Regions from separate parts of the Mesorhizobium sp. NPDC059054 genome, predicted to be linked through region 1. Evidence: predicted binding sites of a transcription regulator. Region 1 holds the regulator's gene; each other region holds the start of a gene.

Region 1 (9,664 bases):
GCAGCTCCGCGCACGTGCCCGCAACAACGTCGAAAGGCTGATGCTGTGGGGGCTGCTCGGCGCCTCGACCATCGCCATCCTGACGACGATCGGCATCGTGCTGTCGATGCTGTTCCAGACGTTGAACTTCTTCAACCGCGTGCCGCCGATGCAGTTCTTCTTCGGTACTGTCTGGGATCCACGTTTCGCTGCGGCTGGCGCCGGCGCTTCCGAAGGCCAGTTCGGCCTGATCCCGCTGCTTGCCGGTACGCTCTACATCGCCTTCGTCGCGCTGCTTGTCGCGGTGCCGATCGGCCTGATGTCGGCGGTCTATATGGCTGAATACGCCGCGCCGAAGGTGCGTGCCACGGTGAAGCCGGCACTCGAACTGCTGGCCGGCATCCCAACCATCGTCTACGGCATCTTCGCACTCGTCACGCTTGGACCTTTCCTGCGCGACCTCAGCGCGGCTCTTGCCGGTGGAGCCTCCTTCATCCAGGCGCAGTCTATCCTGACCGCCGGCCTGGTGATGGGCGTGATGTTGATCCCGGTGGTGTCTTCGTTGTCCGACGACATCATCACGGCGGTGCCGCGTGCCATGCGTGATGGCTCGCTTGGCCTTGGTGCCACGCGGTCGGAGACGATCAAGCGTGTGATCCTGCCTGCGGCCTTGCCCGGCATCGTGGGTGCCATCCTGCTCACCGCCTCGCGCGCCATCGGCGAAACCATGATCGTGGTGCTGGCCGCCGGTGTTGCCGCCAACCTCACGCTCAACCCATTCGAAGCAATGACCACCATCACCGTCAAGATCGTCAATCAGCTGACCGGCGATCTCGAGTTCAACTCGCCGCAGACGCTTGTCGCCTTTGCGCTCGGCATCACGCTGTTCGTGCTGACGCTGGTGATGAACATCGTCGCCCTCTATATCGTGCGCAAATACCGGGAGCAGTACGAATGACCGACGTCACCCTGGATACGGTCGCTACCGCCACACCTCCCGCGCGCCGCGACATCGGCCTCAAGCGCCGCTACGCCGCAGAACGCCGTTTCCGCCTCTATGGTGTGCTGGCGATCCTGGTCGGCCTGGCCTTCCTGGTCGTCATGCTTCTGTCGATTCTGACCAAGGGCTACACCTCCTTCTGGCAGACGACGGTGTCGTTGCCGATCAATTTCGAAGAGAAGGTGATCGATCCGGACAACAAGCGGGCGACGGATCCGAGCGTTCTGGTCACCGCGAACTACCCGGCCCTGGCGCAGAAAGCGCTGGCCGAGAAGCTTGGTATCGATCCGAAGAACAAGCCGATGATGACGAGGCTGAAGGGCTTCCTGTCCGACGGATCCCGTGTGCAGTTGCGCGATGTGGTCGTTTCCGATCCGGCCGTGATCGGCACCACCCGCAATGTCGACATCCTTGCTGGCGCCAATCTCGATTCAGCGTTCAAGGGCCAGATCGACCTCACGGTTCCGGAAGAGCGTCGCAAGGTCTCCGACCAGCAGGTCGAGTGGATGAACAAGCTCAAGGCCGATGGCGCGATGGCCGAGCGTTTCAACACTGGCCTGTTCACTTTTGGTGCTTCCAGCCGGCCTGAAACCTCGGGTCTCGGTGTCGCCATCATCGGCTCGTTCTACATGATGGTGATCGTGCTGCTGCTTGCGCTGCCGATCGGTGTCGCAGCGTCGATCTACCTCGAGGAATTCGCCAAGAAGAGCCGCTTCACCGACCTGATCGAGGTCAACATCAACAATCTGGCAGCGGTGCCCTCGATCGTCTTCGGCCTGCTCGGGCTTGCCGTCTTCGTCAACTTCCTCGGCATGCCGCGTTCGGCTTCATTCGTCGGCGGTCTGGTGCTGACGCTGATGACGCTGCCGACCATCATCATCGCCACACGTGCCGCGCTCGCCGCCGTGCCGCCCTCGATCCGCTCGGCCGCGCTCGGTCTCGGCGCCTCGAAGATGCAGATGGTGTTCCAGCACATCCTGCCGCTGGCTGCGCCCGGCATCCTGACCGGGACGATCATCGGCCTGGCGCGCGCGCTCGGTGAGACGGCGCCGCTGCTTTTGATCGGCATGGTGGCTTTCGTTGCCAACTATCCGGCGACCCCCTTCGATCCCGCGACGGCGCTGCCGGTGCAGATCTACATGTGGGCGAACGAAGCCGAACGCGCGTTCGTGGAACGCATGTCCGGCGCAATCATCATCCTTCTGGTCTTTCTGATGGCCATGAACATCACAGCGATCGTGCTCAGGCGCCGCTTCGAACGGCGCTGGTAGAAAGGGAGCCTGATATGAATATCATGACGGAAAAGACCCTCGAACAGGCAGTGAGCAGCCAGATGAGCGCCCAGACGAACGAAGTCATCAAGATGCGCGGCGACAAGGTGACCGTGCACTACGGCGAGAAACAGGCGCTGTTCGACGTCAATCTCGACATTCGCCAGAACCAGGTGACGGCGCTGATCGGCCCCTCCGGCTGCGGAAAATCGACCTTTCTGCGCTGCCTCAACCGCATGAACGATACGATTGATTCCGCCAAGGTCGGCGGCCAGATCACGTTGGACAGCGAGGACATCTACGATCCGAAGATCGACGTGGTGGAGTTGCGCGCCCGCGTCGGCATGGTGTTCCAGAAACCCAACCCGTTCCCCAAATCGATCTACGAGAACGTCGCCTACGGTCCGCGTATCCATGGCCTGGCCAGGAACAAGGCCGACATGGATCGCATCGTAGAGTCCAGCCTGCAGAAGGCCGCGATCTGGAATGAAGTGAAGGACCGCCTCGGCGAGCCGGGCACCGGCCTTTCGGGTGGCCAGCAGCAGCGCCTATGCATTGCACGCGCGATCGCGGTGTCGCCCGAAGTCATTCTGATGGACGAGCCATGCTCGGCACTCGATCCGATCGCCACTGCCAAGGTCGAGGAACTGATCGACGAACTGCGGCAGAACTATACGATCGTCATCGTGACCCATTCGATGCAGCAGGCCGCCCGCGTTTCGCAGCGCACGGCGATGTTCCATCTCGGCTACCTGGTCGAGGAAGGTGCCACCGACAAGATGTTCACCAATCCCGACGACAAGCGCACGCAAGACTACATCACCGGCCGCTTCGGCTGAGTGAGCGACGGCTGCCGAGGAAAAGCGAGGACACAATTATGGGCGAACATACCGTCGCTTCGTTCGACGAAGAGCTCGGACAGGTCAGCAGGCTCATCAGCGACATGGGGGAGCTTGCTTCTTCGATGGTCGCGAGCTCGACCAAGGCGCTGCTCAAGTCCGATAACGGACTTGCCCAACGCGTCGTTTCCGACGACGCGATCATGGATGCGCGCCAGCGCGAGCTGGATAACCGGGCTATCACGCTGATTGCCAAGCGCCAGCCAATGGCGCAGGACCTGCGCGCCGTGGTTGGTGCCATCCGCATGGCCGGAGACCTGGAACGCATCGGCGATCTGGCCAAGAACATCGCCAAACGTGTCGGAGCGGTTGGGCAAGGCGCCACACCGCGCGATCTCTCACATTCGATCGATTCCATGGCGCAACTGGTGCTCGGCCAGGTCGATGGCGTCGTCGAAAAGTATGCGGCAGGGGATGCAGAGGGGCTCGCCCAGCTTAGGGCCGACGATGAGCGCGTCGATGTGAAATATACGTCCGTCTTCCGCGAGCTTCTCACCTATATGATGGAGGACCCGCGCAACATCACGGCCTGTACGCATCTTCTGTTCTGCGCCAAAAACCTCGAACGCATCGGCGACCATGTCACCAACATCGCCGAAAACGCCTTCTACGTGCTGACGGGCGAACAATTGCCGCCCAATCGGCCGAAGCTCGACGAGACGGCTGCTGCCGTTCCGGCGGCCTGATCAGGGAACGGACGGCAAGATGATCGCGCCGCGCGTCATGGTGGTAGAGGATGAGGAGCCGTTGGGCGTCCTTCTCCGTTACAATCTGGAATCCGAGGGCTACCAGGTCGAAGTGGTCGCCAGGGGTGACGAAGCCGAGATCAGGCTTCAGGAGAACGTCCCGGACCTGCTGGTGCTCGACTGGATGGTGCCGGCGGTATCTGGCATCGAACTGTGCCGGCGGCTCAGGATGCGGCCGGAGACCGAGCGTCTGCCGGTCATCATGCTGACGGCGCGCGGTGAGGAAAGCGACCGTGTGCGCGGTCTTTCCACCGGCGCGGACGACTACCTGGTCAAACCATTCTCGATGCCGGAGTTCATGGCTCGGGTGAAGGCGCTGCTGCGCCGCGCCAAGCCTGAAGTGTTGTCTTCCGTGCTCAAGGTCGGCGATATCGTGCTCGACCGCGAGTCGCACCGGGTCTACCGCAAGAAGAGCGAGATCCGGCTTGGGCCGACGGAGTTCCGGCTGCTGGAATTCATGATGCGCCACCCCGGTCGGGTCTTCTCGCGCAGCCAGTTGCTCGACAATGTCTGGGGCGAGACGATCTATATCGATGAACGCACCGTGGACGTGCATGTCGGCCGCCTGCGCAAGGCGGTCAACAACGGCCGTATGCCGGACGTTATCCGCACGATCCGTGGCTCGGGTTACGCCATCCGCGAGGATTGATAGAGCATGATCCCGAAAAGTGGGAACCGGTTTTCGGAAAAGATCATGCTCCAACAAAGACGGAGCGGCGCTCAGCTCTCCTGAAGCGCCAATGCCGCCGGACTGCCCAGCGCGAAGATCTCCTGATCGATGAAGGTCAGCGCGCGCATGGCGCAGCCTTCACGGATCAGGATCTGTTCCTTGGGTTCGGTTGCGAAGACGATCGAATCGGAATGCTGGCCGCCAGCAGTCTCGGCAATAGCGCGCCGCAATGCGGGTTCAATCAGGTCGAAGGCAGTCGCGCCGATCCCGACGAAAGTCACCGGCGCAGGGTCGATGACGGAAAAAAGCGAACCGAGACTGTAACCAAGGGCCGATCCGGCCTGCTCATAGGCATCTCGTTCCGGACCGGCGCCGGCGCGAGCCTTTTCCGCCAAGGACAGCATCTCGTCATCCGGAATGTCGGCGGCTGGTTCGGTGTTTTCATCGAGGCCGTGGGCATTGCGCCAGATTGCGTAATTGCCGGCATAGGCTTCGACACAACCGTGACGACCGCAACGGCACAACGCGCCTTTCGGCTGGTGGATCATGTGTCCGAATTCACCGCCGGACGATTGGGTGCCGATGAACAGTTCGCCATTGAGCACGATACCCATGCCGATGCCGTGCGAGAGCAGAACGGCAATGAAGTCGTCACGGTAACGGTCCGTGCCGCGCCAGCGCAGGGCGACCGCCATCATGTTGCAGTCATTCTCGACGATGACGGGAATGCTGAAGGCTTTTTCCAGGATGTCGGCGAAAGGGATATCGCCATGCGGTGTGATCGGCGTCCAGAGCATGGTGCGCGCATGCGAGTCGGCTGTGCCCTGAACGGCGAAGGCGATGCGCAGCACCCGATGTTCGGTCAGGCTCTTGTCGTCAAGTCGCCGCCTGACCATTTCGACGCATTTGATGATCAACGCTTCCCGCGGCAGCGACAGCGTATCCAGACGACAGGTTTCCTCGGCGAGGACCTTGCCGGCATAGTCGATGACCGCGGCCGTCAAAAGGTTAAGCGACAGAACAACCGTCAGGACAGCCGCCGCGCTCGGCTCGAGCTGCAATCCCACCTGGGGGCGGCCACGTTTCGATGCCGTCGGTTCGCTGCGACCCTCGCGCAGAATGCCTTCGGCGATGAGATCGGACGAAATTGCGGAAATGGTAGAATGGCTGAGGCCGGTGATGGCGGTGATTTCGGTGCGGGAAGGTTGACCGGAACGACGCACCGCGGCAAGCACCATTGCGCGGTTTCTGCGGCGCAAATCGTCGTGACGAATCCCGACAGTCATGTCCTTGCCGTTCCTCCCCCCGTCCGGCTGCGCGAGCGCCGAAGTCGTTGCGCCCGGTCCGTCATGGGTATTCTGAAAGCGCATCCTTCGTGCATAGGTCGACGCGAGAACGAATGCAAAACCCTGTTTCGTTTTCCTTGTTACGACAGCGCGCTCCTCCACAGATAGTGGCAGAACATACCGCTTCAGTCACTATTATTTCGTGCTTCGAAAAAAATAATGCGGGCACCTCGAAATCCGTTGACAGAAAGCCGTAGCTGCGCGATTATTTTTTCGAAGCTCGAAAAAAAGCTTCTCCAATGGCCAACGCATACAAGCGCGCCCTTGGGCGCGGGGAGGAAAACATGAGGAAATTCACGGCCGCCATTCTGGCGGGTGCCGCGATGACACTTGCGCTTTCGGCTGTCGCCGAAGCGAAGGACAAGGTGATCGGCGTGTCCTGGTCCAACTTCCAGGAGGAGCGCTGGAAGACCGACGAAGCCGCCATGAAGAAAGCGATCGAAGCGGCGGGCGACAAGTACATTTCCGCCGATGCGCAATCGAATCCCGGCAAACAGCTCACCGACGTTGAAAGCCTGATCTCGCAAGGCGCCAATGCGCTCGTCATCCTTGCGCAGGACACTTCAGCCATTGGTCCGGCTGTGCAGAAGGCCGTGGACGAAGGCATCCCGGTCATCGCCTATGACCGCCTCATCGAAAACAAGGACGTCTTCTACCTGACCTTCGACAACAAGGAGGTTGGCCGCCTGCAGGCGAAGGGTGTGTTCGACGCGAAGCCGGAAGGCAACTATGTCTTCATCAAGGGCTCCAGCACCGACCCGAACGCCGATTTCCTGTTTTCGGGCGCGATGGAAGTGCTGAAGGCGGCGATCGATGCCGGCAAGATCAAGAATGTCGGCGAGGCCTATACGGACGGCTGGCTGCCGGCGAATGCCCAGAAGAACATGGAGCAGTTCCTGACCGCCAACGACAACAAGGTCGATGCCGTGGTGGCCGCCAATGACGGCACTGCCGGTGGCGCCATTGCGGCTCTGGCCGCACAGGGGCTTGCCGGTTCGGTTCCAGTCTCCGGCCAGGATGGCGATCATGCCGCGCTGAACCGCATCGCACTCGGCACGCAGACCGTCTCGGTGTTCAAGGATGCCCGCGACCTCGGCAAGAATGCCGCTGAAATCGCGGCCCAGCTCGCCGATGGCAAGAAGATGGCTGACATCGCAAACGTCACCGACTTCACCACCCCAGGCGGAAACAATGTCAAGTCGGTGTTCCTGACACCGGTCGCGATCACCAAGGACAATCTCAACGTCGTCATCGATGCCGGCTGGGTTTCCAAGGATGTCGTCTGCCAGGGCGTGAAGGCCGGTTCCGTCAAGGCCTGCGACTAAGCACGTCTACGGCAACGTAAGAGACCACGGCACCAAGTGCCGTGGTCTTGGCAACGGTTCCTGTCCCCGGAACTGGCAAGTCCCGGTAGAGTGGTACGCCATGGCAACGGCGCATGGTTAGAGCGTTCCGCTCTTCTCGGAAACGCGGAACGCTCTAACTCTTTGTTTTTATGCAATTCCGAACGCAAAACCGCTGCGCACTTTTGCTGGAATTGCTCGTGGGAGGAATATCATGACTGATACGACCTCGAATGCGCCGGTCGATCGCGCCCGCGCAGCCGAACTGACAGCAATCGGACGCTTCCTCAAGGCGACCGAACTCGATATCCGCATGCTCGGAATGGTCGCCGCTTTGGTGATCATCTGGGTGGGCCTGGACCTGTGGTCTGGCGGTCTTTTCCTGACCCCTCGCAATCTGTGGAACCTGTCGGTGCAGACCTCGTCCGTCGCCATCATGGCGACCGGCATGGTGTTGGTCATCGTCATGCGAAACATCGACCTGTCGGTCGGGTCTGTCGAAGGTGTCGTCGGCATGGTCATGGGCGTGGCCCAGGCCGAATTCCTGATCCGGGTCATGGGCATGCAACTCGGCAATCCATGGCTGTGGGTCATCGCGTTGGCCACCGGCATCGTGGTCGGCCTGGCAATCGGCGCGCTACAAGGCTTCATCATCGCCTATCTGGAGGTGCCGGCCTTCATCGTCACGCTTGGCGGCCTGCTGATCTGGCGCGGCGCTGCCTGGTGGATCACCAGCGGTCGCACGGTCGCACCGATGGACGCCACTTTTCAGCTCATGGGCGGCGGTCCCGCCGGTTCGATTGGGTCCACCTGGAGCTGGATACTGGGCCTTGCGGCGTGCGCCGGGGTGGTCGCCATGCTGCTCAATGGCCGCGTGCAGCGCAAGCGCTTCAAATTTCCTCTGCGCCCGGTCTGGGCGGAAGTCTTCCTGGGTGTCGTCTCCTGCGCGATCATCCTCGGTGCTGTGACGATCGCCAATTCTTATCCGTGGCCTGTCGGGGTGGTGAACAGATACGCGGAAGCCAACAACATCACGGTTCCCGAAGGCGGCCTTTTCATCGCTCACGGCATGGCCATCCCCGTGTTGATGGCGGTTGCGGTCGGGCTTGTCATGACCTTCGTCACCAACCGTACGCGTTTTGGTCGTTACGTCTTCGCCATTGGCGGCAATCCCGAAGCGGCCAATCTCGCCGGTATCAACACGCGCTGGGTCACCATGAAGGTGTTCATGATCATGGGCGTGCTGGCTGCGGTCGCAGCCGCCGTCTCCTCGGCTCGTCTCAACGCTTCGACCAATTCACTCGGCACGCTGGATGAGCTGCTGGTGATCGCGGCGGCCGTCATTGGCGGCACTTCGCTCGCCGGCGGCTCCGGCACGATCATCGGCGCGATGCTGGGCGCCTTGCTGATGCAGTCGCTGCAATCTGGAATGGTGCTGCTTCGCCTCGAAACGCCGTTGCAGAACATCGTCGTGGGACTGGTCCTGGTCGTCGCCGTCTGGCTCGACACCATGTACCGCAAGCGCGTCTAGAGCAATTCCAGCGAAAGTGCGCAGCGGTTTTGCGTCCGGAATTGCGTAGAACAAAGAGTCAAAATGTTTCCGCGTTTCCGGAAAAATCGGAAACGCTCCAGAAAGGGCAGGATCATGGAACAGAACCGCATTCCGCTCGTCGAGATGAAAGACATCTCCATTGCCTTCGGCGGCATTCGTGCCGTGGACGGTGCCTCCTGCGATCTCTATCCGGGCGAAGTGGTAGCCTTGCTCGGTCATAACGGTGCCGGCAAGTCGACCTTCATCAAGATCCTCTCCGGCGCCTACAAGCGCGATTCCGGCCAGATTTTCATCAATGGCGAAGAGGCGGCGATTTCCAATCCGCGCGACGCCAAGAAATACGGCATCGAGACGATCTATCAGACGCTCGCTTTAGCCGACAATGTCGACGCCGCCGCCAACCTTTTCCTAGGCCGGGAGGTGATGACGAGATATGGCACGCTCGACGATGCGGCCATGGAAGCAGAGGCGCGCAAGGTGATGGGGCGCCTCAATCCGCGCTTCCAGCGCTTCAAGGATCCGGTCGTCAAACTGTCCGGCGGCCAGCGCCAGTCGGTGGCGATTGCCCGCGCCATCCTGTTCAATGCGCGTATCCTGATCATGGACGAGCCGACGGCCGCCCTTGGCCCGCAGGAAACGGCGCAGGTGGGCGAGCTTGTCAGGCAGCTCAAGACGGATGGGCTCGGCATCTTCCTGATCAGCCACGATATCCATGACGTCTTTGACCTGGCCGACCGCGTCTGCGTGATGAAGAACGGACAGGTTGTCGGCACGGCCCGAACCCAGGACGTCACAAAGGACGAGGTGCTGGGCATGATCATTCTGGGCAAATGCCCGCCTGGCGCCATACCGGGACCA
Region 2 (9,664 bases), on a different contig from region 1:
CTGTGCGGGCCGGGCGCAGCACGACACGGCGGAAGGTATTGGAATCGACCTCTACCCAGTCGGTGCCGCGTTTCAGGTCCGAGCCGACCAGGAAGGCGGCCTCGTCGCTCGTACCGCGGATGCGGTATTTGACCGGGCTGCGGAAACTGAAATCCTCGTAGAGCTTGGTCAGCGACAGCCGCCCGTCGGAGCCGGTGTCGAGCTGGTCGTCGGGGATCGCCTTCGCGTCGGCGTTGAGTGCTGCGACGGTGCGCGCGGGGCCGAAGGCGGTTCCGCTTTCGTCGCTGCGCGTAATCTCGAAGGCGTTGAGGTCGAAGCGGTAGGTCGACATCGACTTCGACAGCAGCACATAGAGCGGCGCGGCCAGCGCCAGCACGAGATAGAGCGCGATGATCAGCATCAGCCCGCGCTTGACGACATCGTCGGACGACAGCTGCAGGCGCGGCGCGCGCCCAGTTGGAAGGACGAGAGCTGCGGCGCTCATCTCAACTCGCCTTCGGAAAAACGAGCACGCGGTTCTGCGGCAGCTCGACCCGCATGGCGCCGCCCTTCTCGATCCCCAGGCGGCGGACCGCGTTGATCGAGAAATCGGCGATCAGCACACGCTCTCCGAAGCGCGGGGACGACAGGCGGCAACGCCAGAAAGCGCCGAGGAATTCCATCTCCTCGACCGTGACCTCGACCAGATTTTGCGGTGTCTTGATGTCCTCGCGCCCGTCGAGCGAATGGGGAATGATATCGACCGGTCGGATCACCGCCGTCACGTCGCTGCCCGGGGCCACCTCGCAGGATGCGCAGGCCAGTTCCGTCCCGGCGAGCCCGACCGTGTCGTTCTGAAGCATCCTTGCCGGGAACTGGTTCGTCTCGCCGATGAAGTCGGCGACGAACAAGGTGTTGGGATGACGGTAGACCTCGGTCGGCGTTCCGACCTGCTCGATGACGCCGTGGTTCATGACCACGATGCGGTCGGCCATCGAGAGCGCTTCCTCCTGATCGTGCGTGACCATGATGGTGGTGACGCCGAGCTTGCGCTGCAGCTCCTTGATCTCGTGGCGCAGATGGACGCGCACCTTGGCGTCGAGCGCCGACAGCGGCTCGTCGAGCAGGAGCAGGCCCGGAGAGACGGCCATGGCGCGAGCCAACGCGATGCGCTGCTGCTGGCCGCCGGAAAGCTGGGCCGGGTATTTTTTCGCCTGTTCCGACAGCCCGACCAAAGCGAGCAGTTCCGCGACACGCGTCCGGATCTCGGCCTTCGGCCGCCGGGCATTCTCCAGGCCGAAGGCGATGTTCTTCTCGATCGTCAGGTTCGGGAACAGCGCATAGGATTGGAAGACGATGCCATAGTCGCGCTTCGACGGCGGCAGGTTGGAAATGTCCCTGCCAGCCTGGCGGATCGTGCCGCGCGTCTGCAGATCGAGGCCAGCGATGGCGCGCAGCAAGGTGGTCTTGCCGCAGCCGGAGGGCCCGAGGAAGCAGACGAACTCGCCTTCCCTGATGTCCAGCGACACGCCTTTCAGCGCGACGAAGTCGCCGAACGCCTTCCACAGCTGGTCGATGGCCAGATAGCTGGGCTTCGCGGGGGCTTGCGGCTCAAAGTGCATCGGAGCGGCGCCCGCTCCGGTGACGGTCTCGTGTTTCATCTCGCGGCCCATCTGTTCCCACGCAATTCCGGACGCAAAACCGCTACACACTTTTGCTGGAATTGCTCTTGCAAAACGGGCGCCGCTTCTGGCGGCGCCCGGCTGGAATGTTCAGCTCTTCGGCTCGGACTTGGCGTCGTAGCGCTTTGCCCATTCCGCCAGCACCGCCTTGCGATTGTTGGCCGCCCACTCGAAGTCGTTCTTGATCATGTGGTCGGCGACATCGGCAGGCAGGTGCTCGACCGGCTTGGCGATGCCAGGATAGGCAAGCACGGCGTAGCCTTCATTGTACATTTCGTTGGCCTCCTTCGAGACCGCAAAGTCGACCAGCTTCTTGGCGGCCTCGAGATTGGCAGTGCCGGCAACGATGGCCGTGGCTTCCGCTTCCCAGCCAGAGCCTTCCTCCGGGAAGATGATGTCGATCGGCGCGCCGGCGGATTTGGCCTTCGCGCCGGGGAATTCGAACGAAACGCCGACCACCGTCTCGCCGGCGCCGGCCATCTTGCAGGGCTTGGAGCCCGAATGCGTGTAGGCGGAGATGTTCTGGTGCAGGCCGTCCATGAAGGCCCAGGCGTCCTTCTCGCCGAACATCTGCAGCCAGGCCGAAACGTCGAGGAAACCGGTGCCCGAGGAGTTCGGGTTCGGCATCACGACATGGCCCTTGAATTCAGGCTTGGTCAGATCCTTCCAGCTTTTCGGCGCCGCGATGCCGAGCTTCTTCGCTTCCACGGTGTTGAAGCAGATGGCGGCGACATAGGCGTCCATGCCGGTCCAGGACGGCGGATTGGCGCTGTCGACGAAACGCTTGTCGAGCTTGTCGACGCCGGCCGGCGCGTAAGGCTCCAGCATGCCTTCGCTCTTCAAAAGCAGCAGCGAGGTGGCGGCAAGGCCCCAGACGACATCGGCCTGCGGATTGTCCTTCTCGGCCAGCAGCTTGGCTGTCATCACCCCGGTGGAGTCACGCACCCAGTTGATCTTGATGTCGGGATAGGCCTTCTCGAAGGTTGCCTTGTAGCGGTCGAGGTCGACGGCCTCGATGGCGGTGTAGACCGTCAGGTTGGTCTCGGCGATCGCCGTCGAGGCAACGAAGGTTGCGGCAAGCGCTGCAAGCACGGATAGGGTGCGAGATTTCATGATTAAAGTTCCCCGTCTGGTGACACATTCTGCGATGCATTGGGACGCCGTTTTCAGAATGTGCAGGCCCAGAGAATGCCGGCACGCGTCGTCCATGAGCCACTCTAGATGAGGGGAGTACGATAAGTGAAATCTATTTATCCTATGGTGGAATAGGTTCAGCTGATGTTTGTCATGAGCCCGTCATGGAGGGGCGTTGGTTCTCTTTGCCGGCAGCGAAGTGCGAAACGATGGGCACGGACTGCTGCGCTTTTGTCCACGTTCCGGAATGGATCCCCGACACTCTCCGCTCCCTCCGGTCGCTTCGAGGTCGAGGATGACGAAGGTAAAAGCGCCCCGGCAAATCTCGAACGTTGACGACGACATCCGAGGTCACTCCAGGGCGCCGACGATGATCGTTAGCCGCGACAGCACATGAAATCCGTCATCCTCGACCTCGGAAGGAGCGAAGCGACTGGAGAGTGTCGGGGATCCATTCCGGAACGCTGGAGAACAAGGCTGACCGTTCATGCCCCTTTTTGCTAGGCAGGGACTGCCTCTGTCGCCTCATCCCGTGCAGGGTTGGTGGGCCCCTTCCAGTGCCGCCATCATGTCCGGCCTCGCGGAATCGACCGGCTTGGCCGTCATGGCCTGCATCGCGTCAGCCAGAACCGCGAAACGCGTTACGTTCAGCCTGCGAGCCACGGCTATGTAGAGGAACGACTTGCTCGCCCAAACGGCCGATTGGACATTTCCGTCATCGGTGATGCGCAAGCCCTGATCCGAGCCCGTTTGCGGAATGCGGAACAGGCTGAGCCTGCACCCATGCGGTCCCTGATAACTCGCCTGGATCGCCGGCATGCCGGAGATCCCCACGTCGGATCGCAACGACACCAGTGTCAGGTCCGCCTTGGTCAATTCCGGTGCCTGGAAGTCATCGATGCGCGTGGCCTGCACGGACGAATTCATGACCTTGGCCGACCAGTGGTCGTGCAAGGTCAGCGCCTGGGCAATTTCCGGGGAGGCCCGCGTCTGGAGATTGGAAAAGGCCACGGCGCCGAGCCAGCCGCCGGCAAAGATCAGGCAGAACGCCGCCGCGGCGATGGCCATCCCGACGGGCGAAATGCGCGCTCCGGGAGACGGGAGTTGCACGACCGCGATTTCCGAGCCGAGGCCCTGCACCTGTTTCTTCAATCGTGCCAGCTGCTCGAACCGGTGGGCAAGAGCAGGGTCCGTGGCCAGGCGGTCCCTCATCAGCCGTTGCGCATCCGGTGACAATTCGCCGTCCACATAGGCATTCAGTGCCTCAAGATCGCGATCGATATCGTTCATGCTTTTCTTGCGTTTCCTGAAAAGGGGACGACACGCGGCGCCTCATCGGCCAGCAGCTTTCCCAGCGCCTCGCGTGCGCGGCTGATCCGGCTCATCACCGTACCGCGCGGAACGTTCAGCAGGTCGGCGGCCTCCTGGTAGCTGAATCCGGAAATATCGACCAGCGCCAGCACTTCCCGATGGTCGTGCGAAAGGCGCTCGAATGCCTGCCGGAGCGCGAATGTTTCCACCGTCACGCTTTCGAGCGAAACGGGCATGCCCAACATCATGTCGCATAGTGTTTCATTGGCCTGCGAACGTCGCTGATCGGCGCGGATCTGGTCTATCCAGAGGTTGCGCATGATGGTGAAGAGCCAGGCACGGAAGGCGGGTTCCGCAACAGGACGATCACGGGCGCTGGCCGCGCGCACCAGGCAATCCTGCAGCAGATCCCGCGCACGGTCGTGGTCGCGGGCAATGGCGACCGCATAGCCGTAGAGCCGTTGCTGATGGCGCGTGATGCGCTCCTCAAAGCGTGCGCGCGTCAGCATCTTTCCTTTCCTGGCTTCCCGCTCGGACATCGCTCCATGGAAAAGGAAAGCGGCAGCCCCGGGGCGCTGGGTTACGGTGTTCGATCTTACAGCGTCCTTCTCAATAGGTCGCGGAAAGATAATCGGCGATGCCCTTCAGGTCTGCATCCTCAATAGGCGCACCATAGGTCTTCTTCATCTTCTTGACCTCCGCCTCCCAGAAGGAAGCCCCCATCCGGGGCGGCTGGGTGTTGATGTAGTCGGCGGAATGGCATGCCGTGCAGTTGGTCTGCGCCAGTTCGACACCCGGCCCCGGCCTGAACTCGGCGGTTTCGTCCGGCAATTCATAGCTATCGGCCAAGGCATAGCCGCCGGCCAGCATGGCGGCCGCGGCGACAACGAGGACCTTGATGGAAACGAGTTTCATGATCTTCCTCCTCAAGCCGCGACGACCCTGGTGGTTTCGATGACGTTGCGCATGTAGCCGGAAGGGTTCCAGGGCTGCTTCTCAGGTTGCGTCTTGCCCTCGTTGGAGGTGGCACGCACCCGCAACTCATGCTCGCCTTTGGCGAGCTTCACGGTGGCGGTCCATTCACGGAAGGAATATTTGCCAAGGTCCTCGCCCAGGGCGGTCGGCTGCCAGGTCTTGCCGCCGTCGCTCGAGACGGCCACCTCCTTGATGCCGGAGCCGCCGTCGAAGGCGATGCCGCGCAGCTTGAGCGCCGCTTCCGCCTGAACCTTGTCGCCCTCCATCACGCTGGTGATGAAGGAGCGCACCTTGAACCTGTTGATGGGAACCGTCTTTTCAGCCGGCTTGCCGGGTTCGGTGCAGGCGCAATCGTTGTCGGGGATGCGATAGGCGGTCTTCATCCAGAAATTGTCGAGCGGCTTGTCCAGCACCGTGATCTCGTTGAGGTGCTTGACCCAATAGGTGCCGTACCAGCCCGGCACGACCAGCCGCACGGGAAACCCGTTGAGCCAGGGAAGGTCCTCGCCGTTCATCGCGTAGGCGATCATCACCTCGCCGTCGCGGGCATGGTCGATGTCGAGCGCCTTGGCGAAATCCGGCGTTTCCGCCAGCGGTGGCCCATCCAGCCCGCCGAACGACACCTGCACGGCACCTGGCTTGACCCCTGCCTTGTCCAGCACGGCTTTCAGCGGCACGCCCTTCCAGCGCGCATTGCCCATGGCGCCATTGCCCAGCTGGCCACCGCCCATGCGCGGCTCGAAGAAACCGCGGCTGTTGCCCGAGCATTGATGGACGGCGACCATCTCGACCGGATCGTGCAGCGACTTCAACGCATCGAGGGAAAGTGACACGGGCTTGTCGACGAGGCCCTTGACCTCGATGCGATAGGCTGCGGGATCGATGTCGAGCGGAACATCGGACAGATGATAGCGCACGAAGAAAGCGTCGTTGGGTGTGATGAGGCCTTCGTTGAAGACGCTGAATGGTGTTTCGAGCTGCGGCGGCCGCGCGGTCTGCCCGATCAGCGCACGCTTGCCCGGATATTTCACCAGCGGGCGCTCGCCATTGGCAAACGGCAAGGTGGCGATTTCGGCAGCGCGTGCCGCCAATCCCGAAAAAGCAAGTCCGCCGGCAGCGCCAAGAGCAGCCGAACCCGCGGTCTTAAGCATCAGACGTCTGCTGATCATTCGTTCCTCCAGTTTTTGTGTCAGAGGAGACGAGTGCCGCAGTCAGAATATTCCATGCGCTGAGAAAAAAATTTGCGCGGGAGATCGGCCGGGACCCTCCAGGTCCTGCGACATCGTGCCTGTCGCATACCCCCACCCCTAACCCCTCCCCTCAAGGGGGAGGGGAACGATATGGTCGTCGCTTCGGCCATAACCGTAGAAGAAAGCGCTGCCGCGGAATCCCCCTCCCCTTGAGGGGAGGGTTAGGGGTGGGGGTTCCCTTCACCAGGCAATTGCCAAGCAGCGGGTGGCCGTTTCCGTGAAGCGGTGAAGTGACCTAGACAAAATCGGCGCGGTGCGGGGTGAAACTGTCGACGAGACGGCCGGCCTCGAGCGCACGCACGCCGTGGACGAGGTTCGACGGCACGATGAAGCTATCGCCCACACCCAGCGTCTCCACCTTGCCGTCGATGGTCACTTCGAAGCGTCCCTCGGCGACATAGCTCGCCTGCACATGGGGATGCGAATGCAGGGCGCCGACGCCGCCTTTCTCGAAGCCGAACTCGACCACCATCAGCTCGTCGGTATGGACCAGCACGCGGCGGCGGTTGCCGTCGGGCGTGGCGGTCCATTCGCGGTCGACCGCACGGGAAAACATCTCGGTCTCTTTCACAATCGACACTCCCTCACGTCGCAGGTCAACGCGCAAGCCAGCCGCCGTCCACCGGCACCACGGCGCCGTGCATGTATTTCGAAGCCGGCGCCAGCAGGAACACGGCGGCGTCGCCGATGTCGCCTGGTTCGCCCCAGCGGCCGGCCGGAATGCGGCCGAGGATGGCGGCATTGCGGTCGGGATCGTTGCGCAGCGCCTCCGTGTTGTTGGAGACGATATAGCCGGGCGCGATGGCGTTGACGTTGATGCCCCTGGCGGCCCATTCGCAGGCAAGCAGCCGGGTGATGCCGAGCACGCCGTGCTTGGAGGCGGTGTAGGACGCGACCCGGATGCCGCCCTGGAAGGACAGCATCGAGGCGATGTTGACGACGCGTCCCGTTCGGTTGGCGGCCAGCAGCTTGCGGGCGAAAGCCTGGGTGAGGAAGAACTGGGATTTCAGATTGACGTCCATGACGTCGTCCCAGTCCTCTTCGGTGAAGTCGATCGCGTCAGCGCGGCGGATGATGCCGGCATTGTTGACGATGCCGTCGATCGGCCCATGCTCTTCCCAGGCCGCGTCCAGCATCGCCGCCGCAGCCTGGTGATCGGCAAGGTCGCAGGTGGTGGGCGAAAAGGAAGCGCCGATTGCCGCGAGTTGAGCGGCGGTCTCATCCATGGCCGAGCGGCCGACACCCAGAACGGCACCGCCGGCCTTGCCGACAGAAATGGCGATGCCCTGGCCGATGCCGGTGTTAGCGCCGGTCACCAGGATGCGCTGGCCCTCCAGGCTGAAGGCGGAAAGATCGCTCACCGCAGTTCGCCGATATCGACCGGGTCGACGTCGGTGTAGTCGACATTGTCGCCCGCCATCGCCCAGATGAAGGCGTAGTTAGAGGTACCTGCTCCGGAATGGATCGACCAGCCCGGCGACAGCACCGCCTCCTCGTTCTTCATGACGATGTGGCGGGTCTCGTCGGGCTCGCCCATGAAGTGGAACACGCGCGCGCTGTCAGCGAGATCGAAATAGAGATAGGCCTCCATGCGCCGGTCATGGACGTGGCAAGGCATGGTGTTCCACACCGAGCCCGGCGCCAGCTGCGTCATGCCGACGACAAGCTGGCAGGTGCGCGCGCCTTCCGGATGGATGAACTGGAAGATCGAGCGTTCGTTCGAGGTCTGCTGGCTGCCGAGGTCGAGCCGCCTGGCATCGGCGATACGGATCAGCTTTGACGGAAGCTCCTGATGCGCTGGCGCGCTCAGCAGGTAGAACTTCGCCGGGTTCTGCGGATCGGCCGAAGCGAAAGAAACCGTTTCGGTGCCCTTGCCGACATAGACCATGTCGCGCGGGCCGGCCTGGAAGCTCTCGCTGCCGGCTTGCACGGTGCCGGCGCCGCCGATGTTGACGGCGATCAGTTCACGCCGGTCGAGGAAGTTCTTCGTTCCGGTCGGCTTGATCGCGTCCAGCACGAGCGGGCTTGCCAGCGGCACCGCACCGCCGACGACCATGCGGTCGTAATGGGTGTAGGTGAGATGGACCGCGCCGGCATGGAAGAGATCGCCGATATGGAAGTTGTGGCGCAACTCGTCCGTGCCCATGGCCGCCGCGGCATTGGGGTCGATGGCATAACGGGACGAATAGCTGGTGGCTGTCATGTCGGGATGCTCTTTCTGGATTGCGGTCAGGGCTTCTTTGGTGATTTCCCGGCGGCCAGATAGTCCGACTGCTGGGTGGTGAGGCGCTGGCGGTAGCGATCCTGCGCGGCGATCAGATGCGCGCGCATGGCTGCGCGGGCCGCATCCGCGTCTCCGGCGGAAATGGCCTGCAGGATCGAGAGATGCTCGCGCTGCAGGCCGGTCAGATATTCGTTCGACAGCACCTCGACCGAGTACCAGGGCGAGGCGCGGTCGCAGGGGATGGTGCGGTCGCCGAGCGCATCGAGGATCTCGACATAAAACGGATTGTTGGTGGCCGAGGCGATCTCGCGGTGGAAGGCGAAGTCGGCCTTGCCGGTGGGTTCGCCGAGATGCAGCAGGCGGTCGAATTCGAAGAAGGCTTCCTGGATCAGCGCCTCCTGCGCGGCGTTGCGGCGCATGGCGGCCAGCCCCGCGCTCTCGATCTCGATGCCCATGCGCACTTCCAGCACGTTGATCGCCTGGCTGACCTTCTTGATCTCCTGGCTGAAGGAGGAAAAGGTCAGCGCCGGATGCTCGAGCACGAAGACGCCGGCGCCCTGCCTGGATTCCACCAGCCCGTCGGCGGCAAGGCTTGCCATCGCCTCGCGGATCACGGTGCGCGAAACGCCGAAGGTCTCCGTCATCTGCCCTTCCGTCGGCAGCTTCTGGCCAGGCATGATCTGGCCGCCGACGATCTGGGCGCGCAAGGTCGCCACCACGCGCTCGGCGAGCTTGGGTTTGCGTTCGATGCGCAGGTCTTCGACGGTTTCTGATGCCATGATTTAAATGCCTATCTGAATACGCTCGGCAGCCAGAGCGAGAGCGCGGGTATGTAGGTGACCAGGCCTAATACCACGAGGCCGGCGGCATAGAAGGGCCAGATGGAGCGCATCGCCTCCCACACCGAGATCTTGCCGACCGCGCAGGCGACGAACTGCACTGCCCCCACCGGCGGCGTGTTCAGCCCGATGCCGAAGTTCAGGATCATGATGACGCCGAAATGCACCGGGTCGATGCCATAGGCTACCGCCACCGGCAGGAAGATCGGCGTGCAGATGATGATGGTCGGCCCCATGTCCATGAAGGTGCCCAGCACTAGCATCAGGACG
Region 3 (9,664 bases), on a different contig from region 1:
TCTGCATCATGCCGAAGAACCACCGGTTGTCCCGCAAACTCGTCATCACGCCCGCCGACCTTGCCGAGGAGGGCTTTCTGGCTTTGTCCCCCGAGGACACGGTACGGCTTGCCATGGACAAGATCTTCGCCGAGCACGGCGTGAAGCCTCGCGTCCTTATCGAAACCCCCTACGGCCTCACCATCGCCATCCTCGCCGCGAAGGGTATGGGCGTCGGACTGGTCAACCCGTCCGTCATCGCCGATGGCATGATCGCCGGCATCGTGGCCAGGCCGTTCGAACCTGCCGTCTATTTCCGTGCGCTCATCCTACGCCCACCGGACGGCATCAATTCGGCACTCATCACCGACTTCACCGCGGAGCTCTATGCCGCGCGCAATGCATTGGGAGATTGAAGTTCATCCATCCGGAAATCATCCAGAGGATGAAAAGCGCGGCTCAGGCGGCTCGGCGCACTGCCGTTATGCGCAGCGCACCGAGCGCCACAAGGCACACGAGCGAAACCGGAAAGACGACCCAAGCCAGCATCGCCCAGCCCCAGGCGTTGTAGACCGCCCCCGACATCAGCGAGGCAAACGCCACGGAACCAAACAGAATGAGGTCGTGGAAGCCCTGGATCGTGCCCTTTTCCTCGGGTCGATAGCTTTCAGTGACCATCGCGGTGGCGCCGATGAAGCCGAAATTCCAACCGAGACCGAGCAGGATCAGCGCCGACCAGAATTGCCATAGCTGAATACCAGACAACGCAACCAAGGCGCAGACGATAAGCAGTGCGAAGCCAACCGCGACAATCGCAGGTGCGCCGAAACGATGGATGAGACGGCCAGTGAAGAAGCTTGGTCCGAACATGGCCATGACGTGCCAAGAGATGCCGAGCGTCGCCTGGTCGGAAGAAAAGCCGCAGCCGACCATGGCGAGCGGCGCCCCGGTCATGACGAAGGTCATCAGCGTATAGGAACCGACGGCACATAAGAGCGCGATGAAGAAGCGCGGCTGGCTGACAATCTCGGCCAGCGGCCTGCCACCATGGGTGTCAGCGTGTCCAACCTCGGACGGCTCTCGCGTACGCAGGAAGAGCAGAATTGCGCCCCCTAAGGCCGACAGGCCGAGGATCGACGCGAAGGCGCCGGCAAACGGGACAGGCGCCAGCAGATCCTTGGTGAAGATCACAACCTGCGGGCCAAGAATGGCGGTGATGATGCCACCCGCCAGAACGAAGGAAATAGCGCGCGCCTTGAATTCCAGCGGTGCGTTGTCGGCCGCTGCAAAGCGGAATTGCTGCACGAAGGCAGCGCCCACGCCGATGACCAGCAGGCCGAACACGAATGTCCAGAAACTCGACTGGAACAGCGCCAGGGTGGCAATCAAGCCGCCCAGTGCCGTCACGCCGGTGCCGACAAGGAAGCCGTCGCGGTGACCGAGCCGACGGATCAGTGCTGCCGAAGGCAATGCTCCCACCGCCAGGCCAAGGGAGAACCCGGTGAGTGGCGCGGTGGCGAGCGACTTGTCGGGCCCCAGCAGAAATTCACCGGCCAGCGCGCCGAGTGCGAAGCAGATCGGTCCAGCCGACCCCAGCACCGCCTGGGCAGCGGACAAGATGAAGGCGGTACGGCGCGCCTCGTTTTCCGCGGCGACCGTCACAACGCTCATCGTGCGTCCTTTCCCCTGCCCTCGCCGCGCACACGGCGTGCAACACGATCAAGCACCGCATTGACCAGCTTCGGCTCTTCCTCGGAATAGAAAGCCTTGGCGATATCGACATACTCAGAGACGATCACCGCGACGGGCACATCCTCGCGCTTCATCAGCTCGTAGACGCCGGCACGCAGGATGGCGCGCAGCGTGGAATCCAGCCGCGACAGCGGCCAATCCTCGGTCAGGGACTGGCGAATAACCGGGTCAACCGTCTTCTGGTTCTCGACCACGCCAGCCAGGATGGCCCTGAACCACTGCGCGTCGGCTTCGCGGTACAGAGCGCCGTCGACCTCCTTGCCAAGCCGGAACGCCTCATATTCGGCTGTGATTTCGAGCAGGCCGGAGCCCGCGACATCCATCTGGTAGAGCGCCTGCACGGCCGCGAGGCGCGCGGCACCGCGTTTGTTGGCCTGGCGTGGGGCGGAACCCGATGGTTCGGTCACGATTGCGCCCCCAGTTTTTCCTTGAGCGCGATCATGGTCAGCGCCGCGCGTGCAGCGAAACCGCCTTTGTCGCCTTCGCTCTTCTTGGCGCGTACCCAGGCCTGCTCTTCATTTTCGGTGGTCAGGATGCCATTGCCGATCGCGATCGATTCCTGCACCGAGAGGTCCATCAGCGCGCGGCTCGACTCGTTCGCCACGATGTCGAAATGATAGGTGTCGCCGCGGATGACGGTGCCGAGCGCAACAAAGCCGTCATAGATTCTGCCGTCCTCGGCCATGCCGTCGAGCGCGAAGGCGATGACGCCCGGGATTTCAAGTGAACCGGGAACAGTCACGACGTCGTAGGTCGCGCTCGCTTCGTCGAGCGCGCTCACCGCGCCGTCAAGCAACGCGTCGGCGAGGTCGTCGTGGAACCGCGCCTCGATGATGAGAAGGTGGGCGTTTTTCTTTGGCCGAATGAACGCCTTGCCGTGTTGGGATGTGCCAGCCATGAAGGTCTCCGGAATTGTCGGTGACTTAGGCCGAAGCGGCGGCGGGCGCAAGCGACGTTTGAGGGGCCCTGCCGACACACCGCGTTTACCGGCACCACCGCCTCGACACAATCGGTCGTGTCGAACCTTTGATTCCTTTAAGGATAAAATATAATCCATAGTGGAAGCGCGTGGTGAACGAGGACGTTGCATGAAACCGGGATCGGGAAGCTTCGAGACGACAAGTCCACGACGCCCCAGGCTGGAAGAGATCGAAACGGCGCGAAGCCGGCTGGCCGGCTACATGCCCCGCACGCCACTGGTTCATCTCGATCTTGGCTTGCCGGATCGGCGCATATTCCTCAAGCTGGAAACGCTCTCTCCCATCGGTGCCTTCAAGCTGCGGCCAGCGCTGAATGCGCTGCTGTCGCGCGACATTGCAAACTTGCGCGACGGCGTCGCGACGGCAAGCTCCGGTAACATGGCCTACGGCATGGCGTGGGCTGCCAACCGACTCGGCGTGCCGATGGCTGCCTACATGTATTCGGGAGCGCCGCAGACCAAGATCGATGGCGTGCGCAAGCTCGGCGGCGACGTGCGCTTCATCTCCATGGAAACGTGGTGGCGCTACATCGTCGAGGCAGAGCAGCCTGAACTCGACGAACTTCTGATCAATCCCGTGACGGACCAGGCCGTGCTGAGCGGGAACGGCATCATCGGCCTGGAAATCGTCGAGGATTTGCCCGAAATCGATGTCGTGGTGATGCCCTTTGGCGGCGGCAGCCTGACGACCGGAGTCGCCAGCGCGGTCAAGGCGCTGCGTCCGCAGGCAATGATTGTTGCCGCCGAGGACGAGAGTGCCGCTCCCGTCACCGCAGCGCTTGCCGCGGGAAATATCGTGGAGATCGAGACGAAGCCGTCCTTCGTGAAGAGCATCGGCGGCCCTTCGCTCGTGCCGCAGCTGTGGCCAGTGGTGAGCGAACTGATTGACGGCGCTGTTGCCGTCAGCCTCGACCAGATCACGGATGCAATGCGGCTGCTCTTCTCGAAAGCGAAGGTCGTTGCGGAAGGCGCAGGCGCCGCCTCGCTGGCCGTTGCCTTGGCCAGCGACCAGATCAAGGGCAATGTTGTCTGCGTGGTGTCAGGCGGCAACATCGATGCGGCGGCCTATTCGCAGGTGCTGGCCGGTACGATTCCAGATCCGTGACCACGGGCCACGAAGCAACCGCATCCATGAACGGCCATCTGAAGGCGATGGAGCCGCGCACCGGCTATCAACGCTGCGCCGGCTGAACTCTCATCTCGACGGAAATCGTATCGCCTGCCGTCAGGTTGAGCTTTTGCCGCACCTTCGCTTTCAGCGGCAAAAGGTAGCTCTCGTTCTTCGGGAACAGCGATGTCGAGAACGTGACACCGTTGATCGTTGCCTCGACCGGTATCATCCCCCAGCCGTAGGTCACGAACGTCGAAAGCCGTTTTATCTCGTCACCGCACTGCGGCGGTACCGGCGCAAAGAAAAATGGAGACGGTCCCCGCCAATGAACCACCGTCGCCTCAAACCGGAACTCAGACATCGCGCCCCCTAAGGTGGCCCTAAAGTCCCTCTTTCGCAGCCTCCGCCAGCCGCGCCGCATAACGCGCCATGGTGTCGATCTCGATGTTGATGCGATCGCCAACCTGCCGGTCCGCCCAGGTGGTCACCTGCAGCGAATGGTGGATCAAAAGCACGTCGAAATGTGTGCCTTCCACCTTGTTCACCGTCAGCGAGGTGCCGTCCAGCGCAACCGAACCCTTTGGAGCGATGAATCTGGCCAGTTCGCGCGGCGCCTCGAGCGTGAAGCGCACGGCCTCTCCCTCGTCTTCGCGTGCCACAATCAGTGCGGTGCCGTCGACATGGCCGGACACGATGTGGCCACCCAGCTCATCACCGATCTTCAGCGCGCGCTCCAGGTTGATGCGGCTACCGGCCTTCCAATCGGACGCGGTGGTCAGCCTCAATGCCTCTTCCCAGGCCTCGACTTCGAACCAGCGGGCGTTGGAGCCCTGCTCCGGCAGCGCGGTCACAGTCAGGCATACCCCGCCGCAGGAGATCGAGGCACCGATGTCGATGGTGGTAGGATCATAGCTGGTGTCGATGCGCAGACCGACGCCTTCCTTGCGGGGGCTCACCGCAGCCACGGTGCCAATATCTGTCACAATGCCAGTGAACATCAGAAAATATCCCTTACCCATTCGGCGCAGTGATCCTCGCCGAAGCTGATCTCGCGCAACTTGCGGAAGCTAGCCGGAATGCCGGTGGCATCGATGGGTGAAGCGATCCCGCCGTCGCCGATTGCCTCCGGCCCGGTGAACAGGATGATACGGTCGACCAGTTCTTCGTCGAGAAAAGCCCTTGCGACTTCCGCACCACCTTCGACCAGCAAACTCGCCATGCCAAGCGCGGCCAAGTCCTCCATCAGCTCCGGCAAGGCGATACGGCCGTCTACCGTTTCGGTGCCGATGAAGCGCACGCCGCGCCGCTCCAACGCCGCCTTGCGCTGAGGATCGGCTTCGGCGCAGGCTGCGATGTAGAGCGGCACACGATCCACCTCGGCCACCAGCTTGGCTGTTTCAGGCAAACGGATGTGACGATCGAGCACGATTCGCGCTGGCGAACGTCCTTCCAGCCCCGGCAGGCGAACAGTAAGCGCAGGATCATCCTCAAGTGCCGTGCCGATGCCGATCAGAACCGCATCCGCTTCCACACGGATCAGGTGCACCTCGCGGCGCGCGGCATCACCGGTGATCGAGACCTGGCCAGCGCCCTTGCGGCCGATCATACCGTCGGCGGAAAGGGCAAGTTTCAGAATCACTTCCGGCCGCTTCCTGAGGGAGCGGATCAGGTACCCCGCCATCTGCTCGGCCGCCTCTTTGGCAAGAACACGCTCGACGACCTCGACGCCGGCGTCGCGCAGGATGGCATAGCCCTTGCCGGACACGCGCGGGTCAGGATCGCTCGCGGAACCGACCACCCGCCTGATGCCGGCGGCTGCCAGCGCATTCGCGCAAGGCGGCGTGCGGCCATGGTGGGCGCAGGGTTCCAGTGTCACATAAGCAGTAGCGCCCTTGGCCAGCGGGCCAGCCTCGGCCAGTGCCTCGGTTTCTGCATGCGGGCGTCCGCCGACCGCGGTGACGCCGGTACCGACGATCATCGGGCCACCGCCATCGTCGCGCACGATAATGGTGCCAACGGAGGGATTGGTGGCAGTACGGCCAAGGTTGCGCCGCGACAGCCGGATCGCCGCGGCCATGAAACGGCGGTCGAGAGCCTGCTGTTCTGGACTGCTATGCGAAATCACGACCTATCCAGCGTCCTCGTCGCCCTTCAGCTCGCCCAGCACTTCGTGGAAATCCTTGGCCTCGCGGAAATTGCGATAGACCGAGGCGAAGCGGACATAGGCGACGTCGTCCAGCGACTTCAGCGCATCCATCACCAGACGGCCAACTTCCGCCGACGGGATTTCTGTTTCGCCCGAACTTTCCAGCTGACGCACGATGCCGGTGACGGCGCGGTCGATGCGGTCGGGATCGACATTGCGCTTGCGCACCGCCGTCTCGACCGAGCGGGCCAGCTTGTCACGATCGAATGGCACCTTGCGGCCGGATTTCTTGATGACGACGAGGTCACGTAGCTGCACACGTTCGAATGTGGTGAAGCGGCCGCCGCAGTCGGGACAAACGCGGCGCCGGCGGATGGCAGCGCCATCTTCGGCAGGACGCGAATCCTTCACCTGCGTGTCTTCGGACTGGCAATAGGGGCAGCGCATGGCGGGCCTTGGCTAACGATTCTGATTGCGCGCGAGGCTAGAGGGTTTCCGACAAAGTAGGAAGCGCGGAAGCGGAATCCAACAGCGTCGCCCTCACCCATTTTCCCCGCTCGGTAAAAGGCCGCCAAAATGCCTTCGAATGCGCCTTCTCGGCGACCCGGCCAAATCCTCACAGGCATAAAAAACTGGCGGTTTTCGTCATGAAAACCGCCAGCACGTTGAGCCAGAATCATTTCGTCTTGAAATTTACGAAGATCGCAATTCTGCCTGCGCTTTGCGACAGGTGCCGTCAGTGCCCTCTCCCCGTATTGCGGGAAAAGGGCAAGGCCCTGTCAATCAGCCAACTTCAACGCGTCACGGATCGTGAAGAACATGTCGGTCTGGTCGGTCAGGCCGGCGAAGTTGGCCGCATGCGGACCAAAGGCCGCGACGCGCAGCTGCGCGCCGGTGTGTTCCTGGTCCTCCTCGTCTTCCGACGTGCCGTAGTTGATGGTGAGGACCGTGCCGTCCTTGGTGTTGAGTGCCTGCGTGAGGCCCGGTGACTTGGTCTCGTTCGGGATGATCTGGCTGGTGTGGGCGTGATCTGCGGTGACGATAACCAGCGTCTTGCCATCGGCCTTGGCAAAGTCGAGTGCGACCTGCACGGCTTCGTCGAGATCGACCGTCTCGCCGATCTGGCCGCACGGATTGGCTGCATGGTCCTGCTTGTCGATCGAAGCGCCCTCGACCTGCAGGAAGAAGCCATTGTCGTTGGTCTTGAGCAGATCGATCGCCTTGGTCGTCATTGCAGCCAGTGTCGGAACGGTGGCAGCGCGCTCGGCATTCGGCTCACAGGTCACAGCCGGCTGATCGATGTTGCCGTGGTGGGTCGCCTTCGGCCCCTTCCAGCGTACCGGCATATTGCCTTCCGAGAAGAGGCCGAGCACCGGCTTGTCGTTGTTTGCCACGGTCAGGGCCTTGAGCTCGTCGGCATTGGTAACAAGCTGGAAGCCGCGCTCCTTGGCCTGATCGAGCAGGGTCTTGTCTTTCCAGTCGCCGGCCTTAGCCGTTTCGCCGAAGCTCTTGGCGCCGCCACCCAGCACCACATCGGCGCGTGTGTTCAACAACTGCTCCGAGATCGAGCCGAGGCCGCCATTTTCCAGTGCGTTGGCCGGGCACTTTTCAGCAGTCGCAGCCGGGCCGTAGCATTTGCGCTGCGTGACGTGGGCAACCTGCACGGCCGGCGTGGCATCCTGGATCTCGGCGGTGGACACGTTGCCGGTGCCGATGCCGGCAGCCTTGGCGAGTTCGATCAATGTCTTGTGCGGCTTCTCCTGGATGTCGACCGAGATGGCGCCGTTGTAGGACTTGGTGCCTGTCGCCCAGGCCGAACCCGAAGCTGCGGAATCGGTGACGTAGCTTGGCTTGCCGCTCTTCTTGTCGATCGAATAGTGCGTGTACTGGCCGGTGACAGGCAAAGCGTCGATGCCTTTGAAGAAGCCTCCTGCGCCTTCGGCAACGTTGCGCGCCACCGTGATCTCGGAATCGCCCATGCCGTCGCCGATGAGCAGAATGACGTTCTTCACCTCGCCACCCTGGATGTACTTCTGAAGTTCTGCAGTAGCCTCACCGGTCAGACGCCGTGCGCCACCCCGCTGGGTGATGTCGCCCTTGGCGCCGCGCTGCAGGTAGGCATCGGCGGCATCTTGTCCGTGAACAGTTCCGGAAATGAGAAGCGCGGAAAGCGCTGCCGTAGCCAGCAGCGAACGCCTGATGAGAGTGGTCATGGTCGTCGGTCCTTCAAACGGTGATAGATCTCTCCCGAGACCCGCCCTCACCGTTTTGTTGGAAAGCCATGACCGGCAGATGACAGCCGGGCTACGGTTCGGTGACCATCCCCGTTCGTCGGGATGGCCGACCCGACAGTCAGCGTACGCCCTCGGCAATCCTCTGAGCGATGGCATCGTAACCGCGCTGCCGGGCGTGATCGAGCGTGCTCACGCCATCATGATCAGGGATATCCTTGGCGCCGGCACTGAGCAGAAGGTCGACGATCTGCTGCTGCACGGGACCTCCGTCCCCCAGGATCACGGCCTCCATCAACGCCGTCCAGCCGAGATCGTTGACGTGGTCGACGTCGATATCGGTCCCAAGCAGGATCGCGACGGTTTCCGGATAGCCATGATCCGCGGCAGGGATCAAGGCGGTACCGCCGAAGCGGTTGGTGTCCTTCAGATTGGCCTTGCCGGAGGCGAGAATGGCCTTCAGGATGTCGTTTCTGCCCTCGGCACCCGCATAAAGAAACGGCGTGTCGTGGATGTCGTCCTTGGCATTGACGTCGGCGCCCGCCTCGATGAGCAACTTTGCCGCTTCGGCATTGTCGGCATGGGTGGCAATCAGCAGCGCCGTGCGACCCTTGCCGTCGCGTTGTTCCAGGTCTGTGTCCGCTGTCATCGCGGCCTTCAGTGCCGAAATGTCACCGCTGGTGATCGCTTCGATCAACATGGATGGTGCCTCCTTGGCCTCGGCGACGACAGTGCCGCCGGTAATCAGTCCGATGAGGAACACGACGACGCGAAGAATATTCGGGAGCATTTCTGCGACCTTTCCCTTAGAGCGCCACGCCTCACACAAGGACGCTCTAACGCTCTCAAACCGCGCATCGTGCTTAAAAAAATCGATTTCGATTTTCGCACCGATGCGTCGGCCGCAGCTCATGTGGGATTTGCGCAACAAAAAGGGACCCCTCGGGGCCCCTGAATGTCTTTCAAGAAAGTCCGAAAGGCTTAGGCCGCTTCGGTCTCGGTCGCTTCCGTCTCGACGCGAGCGCGGTCAGCAGCGCCCTTGGCCGAGGTATCGCGGTCGACGAACTCGATGACCGCCATGGCGGCGTTGTCGCCCTTGCGGAAGCCTGCCTTCATGATGCGCAGGTAGCCGCCGTTGCGTTCCGCATAGCGCGGCGCAATCGTGTCGAACAGGCGCTTCACGACCGGCTCGTTGCCGATCTGGGCAATGACCTGACGGCGGGCATGCAGGTCGCCGCGCTTGCCGAGCGTGACCAGCTTCTCGACGATCGGACGCAGGTCCTTCGCCTTCGGCAGGGTGGTGACGATCTGCTCGTGCTCGATCAGAGACACGGCGAGATTGGCGAACATCGACTTGCGGTGGCTTACGCTGCGGGCGAAGCGACGGCCTTTGAAACCGTGGCGCATGGCTCTTTTCCTTCTTCAGTTGTTCAAGAGGCCACGGCCTCTGATGGTTTTCCGCATGA

Evidence for each region. The regulator PhoB, encoded in region 1, activates phosphate uptake and scavenging genes when phosphate is short. The targets are predictions, from matches to a motif close to TGTCATNNANCTGTCAT.
Region 2: the regulator PhoB is predicted to act here: its motif matches at 2,945-2,961, upstream of ACFWXH_RS30370 (putative 2-aminoethylphosphonate ABC transporter substrate-binding protein).
Region 3: the regulator PhoB is predicted to act here: its motif matches at 8,249-8,265, upstream of phoA (alkaline phosphatase).

The regions. Positions count from the first base shown of each region.
Region 1 covers NZ_JBHYHV010000004.1:70,350-80,013, reverse strand. The annotation lists gene pstC (phosphate ABC transporter permease subunit PstC) at 1-937, shown strand, start outside; gene pstA (phosphate ABC transporter permease PstA) at 934-2,250, shown strand; gene pstB (phosphate ABC transporter ATP-binding protein PstB) at 2,265-3,089, shown strand; gene phoU (phosphate signaling complex protein PhoU) at 3,128-3,835, shown strand; gene phoB (phosphate regulon transcriptional regulator PhoB) at 3,855-4,544, shown strand; gene ACFWXH_RS17575 (ROK family protein) at 4,616-5,851, opposite strand; gene xylF (D-xylose ABC transporter substrate-binding protein) at 6,196-7,236, shown strand; gene ACFWXH_RS17565 (sugar ABC transporter permease) at 7,469-8,785, shown strand; gene ACFWXH_RS17560 (ATP-binding cassette domain-containing protein) at 8,900-9,664, shown strand, end outside.
Region 2 covers NZ_JBHYHV010000010.1:48,538-58,201, reverse strand. The annotation lists gene ACFWXH_RS30380 (putative 2-aminoethylphosphonate ABC transporter permease subunit) at 1-484, opposite strand, end outside; gene ACFWXH_RS30375 (putative 2-aminoethylphosphonate ABC transporter ATP-binding protein) at 486-1,640, opposite strand; gene ACFWXH_RS30370 (putative 2-aminoethylphosphonate ABC transporter substrate-binding protein) at 1,752-2,774, opposite strand; gene ACFWXH_RS30365 (anti-sigma factor family protein) at 3,321-4,085, opposite strand; gene ACFWXH_RS30360 (RNA polymerase sigma factor) at 4,082-4,615, opposite strand; gene ACFWXH_RS30355 (cytochrome c) at 4,716-5,021, opposite strand; gene ACFWXH_RS30350 (molybdopterin-dependent oxidoreductase) at 5,033-6,250, opposite strand; gene ACFWXH_RS30345 (cupin domain-containing protein) at 6,567-6,887, opposite strand; gene kduD (2-dehydro-3-deoxy-D-gluconate 5-dehydrogenase KduD) at 6,928-7,692, opposite strand; gene kduI (5-dehydro-4-deoxy-D-glucuronate isomerase) at 7,689-8,534, opposite strand; gene ACFWXH_RS30330 (FadR/GntR family transcriptional regulator) at 8,561-9,334, opposite strand; gene ACFWXH_RS30325 (TRAP transporter large permease) at 9,346-9,664, opposite strand, start outside.
Region 3 covers NZ_JBHYHV010000001.1:1,137,308-1,146,971, reverse strand. The annotation lists gene ACFWXH_RS05615 (LysR substrate-binding domain-containing protein) at 1-395, shown strand, start outside; gene ACFWXH_RS05610 (MFS transporter) at 439-1,650, opposite strand; gene nusB (transcription antitermination factor NusB) at 1,647-2,138, opposite strand; gene ribH (6,7-dimethyl-8-ribityllumazine synthase) at 2,135-2,629, opposite strand; gene ACFWXH_RS05595 (pyridoxal-phosphate dependent enzyme) at 2,820-3,815, shown strand; gene ACFWXH_RS05590 (DUF1905 domain-containing protein) at 3,883-4,182, opposite strand; gene ACFWXH_RS05585 (riboflavin synthase) at 4,202-4,819, opposite strand; gene ribD (bifunctional diaminohydroxyphosphoribosylaminopyrimidine deaminase/5-amino-6-(5-phosphoribosylamino)uracil reductase RibD) at 4,819-5,898, opposite strand; gene nrdR (transcriptional regulator NrdR) at 5,950-6,414, opposite strand; gene phoA (alkaline phosphatase) at 6,747-8,180, opposite strand; gene ACFWXH_RS05565 (ankyrin repeat domain-containing protein) at 8,320-8,988, opposite strand; gene rplQ (50S ribosomal protein L17) at 9,180-9,605, opposite strand.